One region of the Streptomyces sp. NPDC006140 genome, then DNA from elsewhere that is predicted to be linked to it. Evidence: riboswitches for the same ligand, from Rfam matches in the RefSeq annotation. Region 1 holds a riboswitch; each other region holds the start of a gene.
The links. Region 1 has a riboswitch for cobalamin ahead of ABZ386_RS38245 (CbtB-domain containing protein). Riboswitches for the same ligand answer to the same signal wherever they lie in the genome.
Positions count from the first base shown of each region.

Region 2: another riboswitch for cobalamin. It lies ahead of ABZ386_RS05630 (ABC transporter substrate-binding protein); the one in region 1 lies ahead of ABZ386_RS38245 (CbtB-domain containing protein).
Region 3: another riboswitch for cobalamin. It lies ahead of ABZ386_RS20065 (energy-coupling factor ABC transporter permease); the one in region 1 lies ahead of ABZ386_RS38245 (CbtB-domain containing protein).

Region 1 covers NZ_JBEXTS010000023.1:43,202-46,657, forward strand. Annotated here, with positions in the region: gene ABZ386_RS38230 (hypothetical protein) at 1-737, shown strand, start outside; gene ABZ386_RS38235 (DUF1775 domain-containing protein) at 671-1,405, shown strand; gene ABZ386_RS38240 (histidine phosphatase family protein) at 1,460-2,029, opposite strand; cobalamin riboswitch at 2,082-2,246, shown strand; gene ABZ386_RS38245 (CbtB-domain containing protein) at 2,288-2,509, shown strand; gene ABZ386_RS38250 (CbtA family protein) at 2,528-3,286, shown strand; gene ABZ386_RS38255 (copper resistance protein CopC) at 3,394-3,456, opposite strand, start outside.
Region 2 covers NZ_JBEXTS010000002.1:91,581-95,036, reverse strand. Annotated here, with positions in the region: gene ABZ386_RS05635 (iron chelate uptake ABC transporter family permease subunit) at 1-554, opposite strand, end outside; gene ABZ386_RS05630 (ABC transporter substrate-binding protein) at 551-1,570, opposite strand; cobalamin riboswitch at 1,641-1,831, opposite strand; gene ABZ386_RS05625 (CoA-binding protein) at 1,912-2,319, shown strand; gene ABZ386_RS05620 (APC family permease) at 2,495-3,456, shown strand, end outside.
Region 3 covers NZ_JBEXTS010000007.1:175,564-179,019, reverse strand. Annotated here, with positions in the region: gene ABZ386_RS20075 (MFS transporter) at 1-25, shown strand, start outside; gene ABZ386_RS20070 (serine/threonine-protein kinase) at 229-1,650, shown strand; cobalamin riboswitch at 1,820-2,006, shown strand; gene ABZ386_RS20065 (energy-coupling factor ABC transporter permease) at 2,036-2,737, shown strand; gene ABZ386_RS20060 (energy-coupling factor ABC transporter substrate-binding protein) at 2,734-3,108, shown strand; gene cbiQ (cobalt ECF transporter T component CbiQ) at 3,114-3,456, shown strand, end outside.

The DNA of each region.
Region 1 (3,456 bases):
CGTCCGGGTGGGCGGGTGCGTGCGTGCGCGCGGGCATGTTCGCTCTGGCCGGCAGCGTGCTCGCGGCGATCGGGCATCACGCCGTCGCCGACGGCTCGGTGCCGTGGCGGCTGGTGACCGCCTTCGCCGTGGCGCAGTTCGCCGCCGTCTGGCCGCTGGCCCGCCGCCGCCTGTCCTTGCCCACGGTCGTCGTGTGCACCCTGGCGGCGCAGGGGGTGCTGCACGCCGGGCTGACCCAGGCGGGCGGCACTCACCACGCGGGGGCGGGACATGCCGGCCAGCCGGCGATGGAGCAGGGTGACGGGCACGCGTGGCATCACGCCTCGACGGCGATGACGGCCGCGCATGTGGTCGCCGCGCTGGCGGCGGGTTGGTTGCTGCACCGGGCCGACGCGGCCGTGGCGACGGCGTGCATCGCCGCCCGCACTGTGCGCCGGGTCATGGCCGCCGTCGCGACCTGGGCGAGACCGTGTCTCATGACCGGCGTATGTCTCGCACCGCCCGCTGTACGGCTGTCCGGCTGCTTCGAGCCCTCGGCCGCCTTACGGACACGAGCTCTTCAACACGCGCTGGTGCGCAGGGGACCACCGGGACACGCCAACGTCCCTCCGGCTATCCCTCCCCCGGGGCCGGCTTCGGCCGCCCGGCTTCATCAGCAAGGAGCATTCGCATGCCCACGCACCACCTCGCCGCTCGCGCATCCCGCCGTATCGCCGTCATCGGCGCGGCCGCGCTGACGGCCACCCTCGCCGCGACCGGGACGGCCGCCGCCCACGCCGAGGTCGAGGCCGACAAGGCGCAGGCCCTCGCCGAGAACGTCACGTTGAGCTTCGTCTCGGAGGCGGAGTCCGCTTCCGCCGGCTTCACCGAGCTGCGCGTCGTCCTGCCCAAGGGCATCGACCCCGCCGACGTAAAGCTCGAGGAGGCGCCCAAGGGCTGGAAGCTGAAGACCATCAGCGATGGTTACACCGTCGGCGGCCCTGAACTGAAGGCCGGCGTCGACGCCGAACACAAGATCAAGGTCCGGCAGCTCCCGGACGCCAAGGAGCTCGCCTTCAAGACCCTCGAGACCTACAGCGATGGCAAGGTCTCCCGCTGGATCGAGCTGCCGGACGGCGGCGAGGAACCCGGGCAGCCCGCCCCCGTGCTGAAGCTCAAGGCAGCGGCACCGGGCGCCACGCCGGTCAGCCCGAGCCCGACCGCGAGCCCGACGCCCAGCCCGTCGCAGTCGGAAACCGCGCCCACGTCACCGGCCGCGACCCCGCAGGCCGAGGAGAAAGCAGCCGAGGAGGACGACGGCTCGTCCACGGGCCTGATCATCGGCGGGATCATCGTGGCCCTGCTCGTCCTCGGCGGTGGCGGATGGTGGCTGGCACGCCGTCGCTCCGCCTCGTCGCAGGGCTGACGACCGAGTCCTGACTCGCCTGCGGGGCCCAATTACCCTGTCCCGCAGGCGGGTTCAGGCGCCCGCGGACATGGCGGCTCCGAGGCGCAGGTTCCACCGGCCCGCCCGGCCGGTGAGGTGCACCGCAGTCAGTGGCGGTATGTCGATCCGCCAGAAGGACGCATGCGGAGCGCCCAGTACGGACACCACCGCCGCGCGTGTCACCGCCTGCTCGACCACTGCCGTAACCGGTCCGGACTCGCCCTGCAGCGTGTCGAGCCAGGCGGTGACGCGCGTGCACACGTCGGCCACGGTTTCGCCGCCGTGCGGCGCCGCGCCCGGGTCGGTCATCCACGCGGCGAGCCCCGCCGGGTCGGAGGCGGCGACCTCATCGAGCGTGCGACCGTGCCAGGAGCCCACGCCGATGTCGCACAGGGCGGGTTCCACTGCGGCGTCCCACCCCAGGGCCTGGGCGGTCTGCCGGCATCGCTGTGACGGCGCGGTGTACCGGACGCCGGTCGCGGGCAGGGCCCCGGCCGCCGCGCGCGCCTGCTGTACGGCCCGCTCGTCCAGGGGGCCGTCGGCGAAGCGCGTCTCCCGCCCCGAGGGCACGGGGGCGCACAGCAGCATCAACCGGATGGTCACGAGGAATCCCTCCAGGGTTTGCCAGGGACCGGCACATGGTAGGTGGTGCAGGCCATATTGGCCGGATCACCGGTTGCCCGTACGCTCTGGAGCGACAAGGACGACGGCGTTGCGGAAGCCCGGTGCAAGTCCGGCACGGTCGCGCCACTGTGTTCCACGGCCCCTGACGAGGTGTCAGGGGCTTGGTGAGTCAGACCCGGTGCCGTCGTCGAGTGCTCCACACGATTGCGGGACGCGTGTTCCCGAGGAGGTCTCGCCATGGCGCAGTCCACTGCCGCCCCTGCCCCCGTTGCCCCGTCCGCCGCGACACCGCTGCCGCTCAGGGCCATCGCTCCCTGGGCCGTCTTCTTCGGCGTACTGATGCTGGTCCTGCTGTACTTCGTCGGCGCCGAGCAGGGCGCCACCGCGCTGTTCTCCGGCGAGGGCGTGCACGAGTGGGTGCACGACGGACGTCACCTGCTCGGCTTCCCCTGCCACTGAGAACTGGGGAACACGCCGATGGACTCCGTCACCATACGCACCCTTCTGGTGCGCGGCATGCTCGCCGGCCTCGGCGCCGGCGTGCTCGCCTTCGTCTTCGCCTACCTGGTGGGCGAGGGCCCTGTGGATGCGGCCATCGCCTTCGAGGAGGCCAACGCCCATCACGAGGGCGGGGAGGAACTGGTCAGCAGGTCCGTGCAGTCGACGGCCGGGCTCGCAACGGGCGTCCTCGTCTTCGGCGTCGCCATCGGCGGCATCGCGGCCCTCGCCTTCTGCTTCGCCCTGGGCCGCATCGGCCGGTTCGGCGCCCGGGCGACGGCGGCGCTGACGGCGCTCGCCGGATTCCTCACCGTCTACCTGGTTCCGATCCTCAAGTACCCGGCCAACCCGCCCGCTGTCGGCAACCCCGACACGCTCGACAAGCGCACCATCCTGTACTTCCTGATGATCGCGCTGAGCGTGTTGCTGGGGATCGCCGCGGTCCTGCTCGGCCGCCGCCTGGCTCCGGCGTGGGGCAACTGGAATGCCTCTATCGCCGCGGGGGTTGCCTTCGTCGCGTTGGTTGCTGTCGCGATGGTCTTCCTGCCGTCCGGGGAGAACGTTCCCCAGGGCTTCCCGGCCGGCGACCTCTGGGAGTTCCGGCTCGCTTCGATCGGCGTACAGGCCGTGCTGTGGGCGGCCTTCGGACTGCTCTTCGGCTTTCTGGCCGAGCGGGCCCTGACCCGAAAGGCGGTCACCGCACCCAGTGCCGGAGCGGGTGTGAGGGCAGTGTCCTAACAGGCCGAGGCACCTACGCCGGGTGGCCCCTGGGCAGTTTCCAGGGGCCACCCGGCGTTCGAGGGCGTCAGGGTCGCGCGGGGAGCTCTGCGGAACGACCGGCTGGGTCAGGGCGCGGTCGACCGGGTCGGCAGCTCCCGGATGGTCACGGTGTCCGACACCGTGACCTG
Region 2 (3,456 bases), on a different contig from region 1:
AACAGCACACCCCGGGTCGTCTCGGCGTCGGCGGCCGTCATCACGACGAAGGAGGTGAGCGCGGAGAAGAGCTGCATGGCCGCGACGCCCGCCAGGACGACCCGGTCGGTGGTGCCGCCGAGGGTGTGGCTGAGCAGCAGCACCAGCGCGAACGACAGCAGGGCGCCGAGGAACGCCCCGGCGGAGACCGATACGGCCCCGCCGCCCACGCCGAGCACGACGACCACGACCGCGCCGGTGGAGGCGCCCGAGGACACCCCGAGCACGAAGGGATCGGCGAGCGGGTTGCGCAGCAGCGACTGCATCACGGCCCCGCACACGGCGAGTCCGGCTCCGCACACGGCCGCGAGGAGGGTGCGCGGCAGCCGCAGCTGCCAGACGATCCCGTCCCGGATCGGCGTCAGGTCGGAGGTGCCGAGCCCCAGGTGGGCCGCGACGACGGACCAGACGTCCGCGACCCGGATGTCGGCCGGACCGACGGTGATCGCCAGGGCCACGGAGACGACCAGCAACAGGGCCCCTCCGGTACCGAGCACCAGGCCGCGCACGGTCACTTCGCGAGCCCGAACTCGCGCAGTCCGGCGGCGACCTGCTCCACGCCCTCGACCGTGCGGATGGTCGGGTTCATGGCCTGCCCGCTGAGCAGTACGTACCGCTTGTGCCGGACCGCGTCCATGTTCTTCGTGGCCGGGTTGGACTCCAGGAAGGCGATCTTCTTCGCGGCCGACTCGGCGGTCTGCGACCTGCGGGTCAGGTCGCCGATGACGAGGACGTCCGGGTCGCGGTCGGCGACCGTCTCCCAGTTGACCTGCGGCCACTCCTCGTGCGTGTCGTCGAAGACGTTCTTCGCGCCGAGGGCCCGGGTGATGATGCCGGGCGCTCCGCAGCAGCCCGCCATGTAGGGGGACTCGGAGTTGGCGAACCAGTACAGGAGGGTGACGTGGGAGGCGTCGATGCCCGAGGTGGCCTCGCGCATGCGCCGCTGGAGCGAGGCGACCAGCTTGTCGCCGCGTTCCGGTACCCCGAAGACGGTGGCGAGGTCCCGTATTTCGCCGTAGACGGTGTCGATGCCGAGCACCTTGTCGCGCGCGCCGTCGCCGTCGCCCGAGTTGTCCTTGCCGGCGCAGTCGGACGGGGAGACGTACGTGGGCACGCCGAGCTTCTCGAACTGCTCGCGGGTGGCGACGCCGCCCTTGCCGAGGGTGGAGACGAAGGACGCGGCGACGAAGTCGGGGTCCGTGTCCAGGACCCGTTCGAAGGAGGGGTTGTCGTCGGCGATGCGCGGCACCCGGGCGTTCGCCTTCTCCAGTCCTTTCATCACGGGGTCGGTCCAGGTGGCCGTGCCCGCGAGGCGGTCGGCGAGGCCGAGGGAGAGCAGGATCTCGGTGGTGCCCTGGTTGAGGGAGACGGCGTGGCGCGGCGGGGCCTCGACGCGTACCTGGCGGCCGCAGTTGTCGAGGGTGACGGCGGCGGCCTTCGCGGGGGCGGGCTTCGCGTCGCCGCAGCCGGTCAGGAGCAGGGAGCCGGCCGCGAGCAGGACGGCGGCACGGGCGGGTCGGGCGAGGGGCACGGGGAACCAGTCCTCAGTCGTCGAGGGCTCGATCGCGGAGCCCGGTCGTACGGTGCTCCCCCGCCGCGAAACGGCCGCGGGGGCCGCCAGCAGGTCTTCGGACTCGGGTTCGTCCGGTGCGGGGCGCCTTCCCGGACGTCACACACGCCGTCCAGTGGCCGAGGCCCCGCCCGTCCCCCTCACCGCTGCGCGTCAGTTCCGGATTCGCACCGGATTCCCTGACCCACGTACATGGGTTCGACTGGCCTCGGCAAGCTATCACGGGGCCCTCGGGGAATCACCGCGCACCCTGCGTCGTTGTGCGGGCAGCAGCTCTTCCGCGACTCCCGAGGAGGCCGCCGGTGTACGGCGACGAGGCAACGGTCCGCAGGATCCTCACCGAGCTCGGCGACACCTGGGCCGTGGTGGGCCTGTCGTCGAACCGGCAGCGCGCGGCGTACGGCGTCGCCGAAGTGCTCCAGCGCTTCGGCAAGCGCGTCGTGCCCGTGCACCCGAAGGCCGAGTCGGTGCACGGGGAGCAGGGGTACGCGAGCCTGGCGGACATCCCCTTCGACGTGGACGTCGTGGACGTCTTCGTGAACAGCGACCTCGCCGGGGCCGTCGCGGACGAGGCGGTCGCGAAGGGCGCGCAGGCGGTGTGGTTCCAGCTCGGCGTCATCGACGAGGCGGCGTACGACCGGACCCGCGCGGCGGGTCTGGAGATGGTGATGGACCGCTGCCCGGCCATCGAGATCCCCCGACTGGGCTGAGACTTTAACGGCTCCCTGATTTCCCCGTACAGATTTCCTGAAGCTTTCTCCAGGAAATCCCCGTGCGCGGTCAAATGCACGGCAACAGTCTTCTGCCGGTCGGCAATTGATTCCTAGCCTGACGGCCTCTTGCACGCTGAACGCTCTGTTCATTTCATGAGAGGCCCCTAAGAATATGGTAAGCGTCGACCATGCGGTACCGGGGGTGAAGGGGAGTCCGGGCGGACTGCGCCGGGACGTCGGGCTCATCGGGCTGATGTGGGCCTCCGTCGGTTCCATCATCGGCTCCGGCTGGCTCTACGGCGCCAAGAACGCCGTCATGATGGCCGGTCCGGCCGCGATCATCTCGTGGGTGATCGGCGCCGTCGCCATCGTCCTCCTCGCGCTGGTGCACGCCGAGCTCGGCGGTATGTTCCCGGTGGCGGGCGGCACGGCCCGTTATCCGCACTACGCGTTCGGCGGCCTGGCCGGCATGTCGTTCGGCTGGTTCGCCTGGCTGCAGGCGGCGACCGTGGCCCCGATCGAGGTCGAGGCCATGATCGGCTACGCCGGCCACTGGGACTTCGCGAAGGGCTTCCTGCACCAGAAGGACAGCACCCTGACGACCAGCGGTCTCATCGTCGCTGTCTTCCTGATGGCCGTTTTCGTCGCGGTCAACTTCCTCGGCGTGAAGGTGTTGGCGCACACCAACAGCGCGGCCACCTGGTGGAAGATCGCCGTCCCGCTGGCCGCGATCTTCGTGGTCGCGGTGGGCAACTTCCACCCGGGCAACTTCACCTCGGAGGGCTTCGCCCCGCTCGGCGCCAAGGGTGTGCTGAGCGCCATCAGCACCAGCGGCATCATCTTCGCCCTGCTGGGCTTCGAGCAGGCGATCCAGCTCGCGGGGGAAAGCCGCAACCCCAAGCGCGACCTGCCGCGCGCGACCCTCGGCTCGGTCGCGATCGGTGCGATCATCTACGTCCTGCTCCAGGTCGTGTTCATCGCCGCGCTGCCCCACAGCACGTTCGCGCACGGCTGGGCCGACCTCAAGTTCCCGGGCATCGACGGCCCCTGGGCGGGCCTGGCGACCCTGGTGGGCCTGGGCTGGCTGAGCGTCGTGCTGTACCTCGACGCCGTGGTCTCCCCCGGCGGCACCGG
Region 3 (3,456 bases), on a different contig from region 1:
GGGACGGTCGGCCCCGGCGGCCTGACCGGGCCCGGCAACCGGGCGGACGGGAGCGTCACTCCGCAGGGCGACGGCGCTCCCCCGGGTTTTCCGGGACCGTTCCGTCCGGGATCACCGCCGAGGAACACACTGATCATCCGGCGCCAGTATCCTGGGTCGGCTGCGGCACCCCCCACCAATCCCCGTGCGAACGCGGGGAGTTCGGTCTGCGGCAACCTTCCCACACGCATGAGACGAGGACGAGTGCTGCTAGCGGGCCGCTACCGGCTGGATGTTGAGATCGGGCGCGGTGGAATGGGAGAGGTCTGGCGCGCGTACGACGAGACGCTCGCCAGAGCGGTGGCGGTCAAGCTGCTGCTGCCCCAGGACACCGACGCCACGGCGGCCTCCCGGTTCCGCCTGGAGGCCCAGACCGCCGGGCGCCTCAACCACCCGAACCTGGTCGGTGTGCTGGACTTCGGCGAGTACGACAACCGGCTGTACCTGGTGATGGAGCTGGTCGAGGGCGACAGCCTCGCCGGGGTGCTGGCCGCGTCGGGCGCGCTCCCGGCCGGACGGGTGGCCGACCTCGCCGCCCAGGCCGCCGCGGGACTCGCCGCCGCGCACGCGCAGGGCATCGTCCACCGCGACATCAAGCCCGCCAACCTGCTGCTGGACACGGGCGGCACCCTGAAGATCGGCGACTTCGGCATCGCGCGCTTCCTCGACGATCCCGGCGCCGCGCTCACCGCCACCGGCCAGATCGTGGGCACCGGCCTCTACCTCGCGCCCGAACGCGCCCTGGGGCAGCCCGCCGGGCCCGCCTCCGACATGTACTCCCTGGGGTGCGTGCTCTACCAGCTCCTCAGCGGCCGACCGCCGTTCCAGGCGGACACCGCCGTCGCACTCCTCCACCAGCACCTCGACAGCGCCCCCGTGCCGCCCCGGGAACTGGGGGTCGCCGGGCTGCCGCCGGCCTTCGAGAACTACCTCCTCGGGCTCCTCGCCAAGCAGCCCGAGGACCGGCCCTCGGCCCAGCAGGCCGCCGAGTGGTTCGCCGGCGGCGCCTGGCGGGGGCTGCCCGAGCCGCTGCCGGAGGCCGCGTCCCCGGTGCCGTCCGCCGCGCCGGGAGCGTACGCTCCGGCCGAGCCCCGCAGCGTGACCACCTACGCGCTGCCCGGCGCCCCCTCGCTGCACACCACCCGTACGCCCCAGGCCGGGCGTGGCCGCCGCTCCGCGCCCCGCGGGGGCCTCGGCAACCACCGAGCGGCCGCGACGATCGCCGCGGCGGCCCTCTTCGTCGCCGCGATGCTCGCCGGCATGCTCTGGTTCTCCCCCGACAACACGGCGACCAAGGGCACGGAACCGGACGCGTCACCGTCCGCGAGCAGCCCGGCCGCCACCCCCGCCGACGGCCCGGCCTCGCCCCTCTCCTCCGACCCGGGGACGGCCACCGCTCCGACCGCCGGCACCGTGGCCGATGTCACCCCGGCCACGACTCCGTCCACAGCCCCGGCCGCCCCCTCGCCGACCCCCAGCCCCGCGGCCCCCACGCAGGAGGCGGCCACCGGCGCGCCGGAGAAGGCGGAGAAGCCGCGGCAGGAGATCCCGCGCCACGTCCGGCCGGTCGGGGACGGCGACGACGACGGGGACGACGGGGGCGACGACTGACACGACCCGCCCTCCGACGGCCGGGGTGCCCCCGTCCCGGAGCCGGCCCGCCCTCCGACGGCCGGGGCGCCGTCCGTCTCGCGTGGATCCGCGGCGTCATGCGCCGGTGTGCGAGCGGGCGCCCCCTCACGCGCCCCCTGCGTGGCTTGTCATCGTCCTTATCCCGGCCTTATTGTCACCACGCCTTGGTGAACGGGAAATCCGGTGTGATGCCGGTGCGGCCCTCGCCACTGTGAATCGGGAAGTCCGGCTCCGGCCCTCACGGGCAGCCACTGGGTCCTGAAGGACCCGGGAAGGCGGAGCACGGGCGGTGGTACCCGTCAGCCAGGAGACCGGCCAAGGCGCGTCAACCATCCACGAGGTGCTGGAGAGGGTCTGCTGAGCCATGCACATTGCCGAGGGTTTCCTGCCTCCGGCGCACGCGGTCGCCTGGAGCGTCGCGTCGGCGCCGTTCGTCGTCCACGGAGTCCGGTCGCTCACCCGTGAAGTGCGCGAGCACCCCGAGAGCACACTGCTCCTCGGTGCCTCCGGCGCCTTCACGTTCGTCCTGTCCGCCCTGAAACTGCCGTCCGTCACCGGCAGTTGCTCCCACCCCACCGGCACGGGGCTGGGAGCCATCCTGTTCCGCCCGCCCATCATGGCGGTGCTGGGCACCATCACCCTGCTCTTCCAGGCCCTGCTGCTCGCGCACGGCGGCCTCACCACGCTCGGCGCCAACGTCTTCTCCATGGCGATCGTCGGACCCTGGGCCGGATACGCGGTCTACCGGCTGCTGCGGCGGTACGACGCGCCGCTGATGGCGGCCGTGTTCTGCGGGGCGTTCGTCGCCGACCTGACCACCTACTGCGTCACCAGCGTGCAGCTGGCGCTCGCGTTCCCCGACCCGGGCAGCGGATTCCTCGGCGCGCTCGGCAAGTTCGGTTCCATCTTCGCCGTCACACAGATCCCGCTCGCGGTGAGCGAGGGCCTGCTGACCGTCCTCGTGATGCGGCTGCTGATGCAGTCCAGCAAGGGCGAACTGACCCGGCTGGGCGTGCTCCTCGCCGGGAAGCGGTCGCGGACCGGCACCGAGGCGGTGGCCCGATGAGCCGGAACACGAAGATCAACCTGGTGCTGCTGCTCGCCGTGGCCGCGCTCGCCGTGCTGCCGCTCGCGCTCGGCCTCGGCGACCACAAGAAGGAACCGTTCACCGGCGCCGACGCCCAGGCGGAGACGGCGATCACCGAGCTGGACCCGGGCTACGAGCCCTGGTTCTCACCGCTGTACGAGCCGCCGTCCGGGGAGATCGAGTCGGCGCTGTTCGCCCTCCAGGCGGCGATCGGCGCGGGGGTCCTCGCCTACTACTTCGGCCTGCGGCGCGGCCGCCGCCAGGGCGAGGAACGGGCCGCGGCCCGTCAACAGGCCGCTGACGGGGGTGCCGTGGGCGTCCCCGGGGAGTCCCCGGCCGAAGGGGCCTGAGCCGCGTGCTGCCGATCGACGCGGCGGCGCACGGCAGTCGCTGGCGCCGCCGCCACCCCGTGGACAAGGCCGTGCTCGGACTCGGCCTCACCGTGCTGGCGGTCTCGCTGCCGCCCTGGCCGGGCGCGGCCCTGGTGCTCGTGGCGGCGCTGTCCCTGCTGCTGGGGCCGGCCGGTGTGCCCGGGCGGCGGCTGTGGCGGGCCTACCGGGTGCCGCTCGGCTTCTGCGTGACGGGCGCGCTCACCCTGCTCGTCCAGGTCGGCGGGCCGGGGCGCTTCGTCTCCCTCGCCGGTGACGGGCCGGTGCGGGCCGCCGAGTTGCTGCTGCGCACCTCGGCGGCCTCCCTGG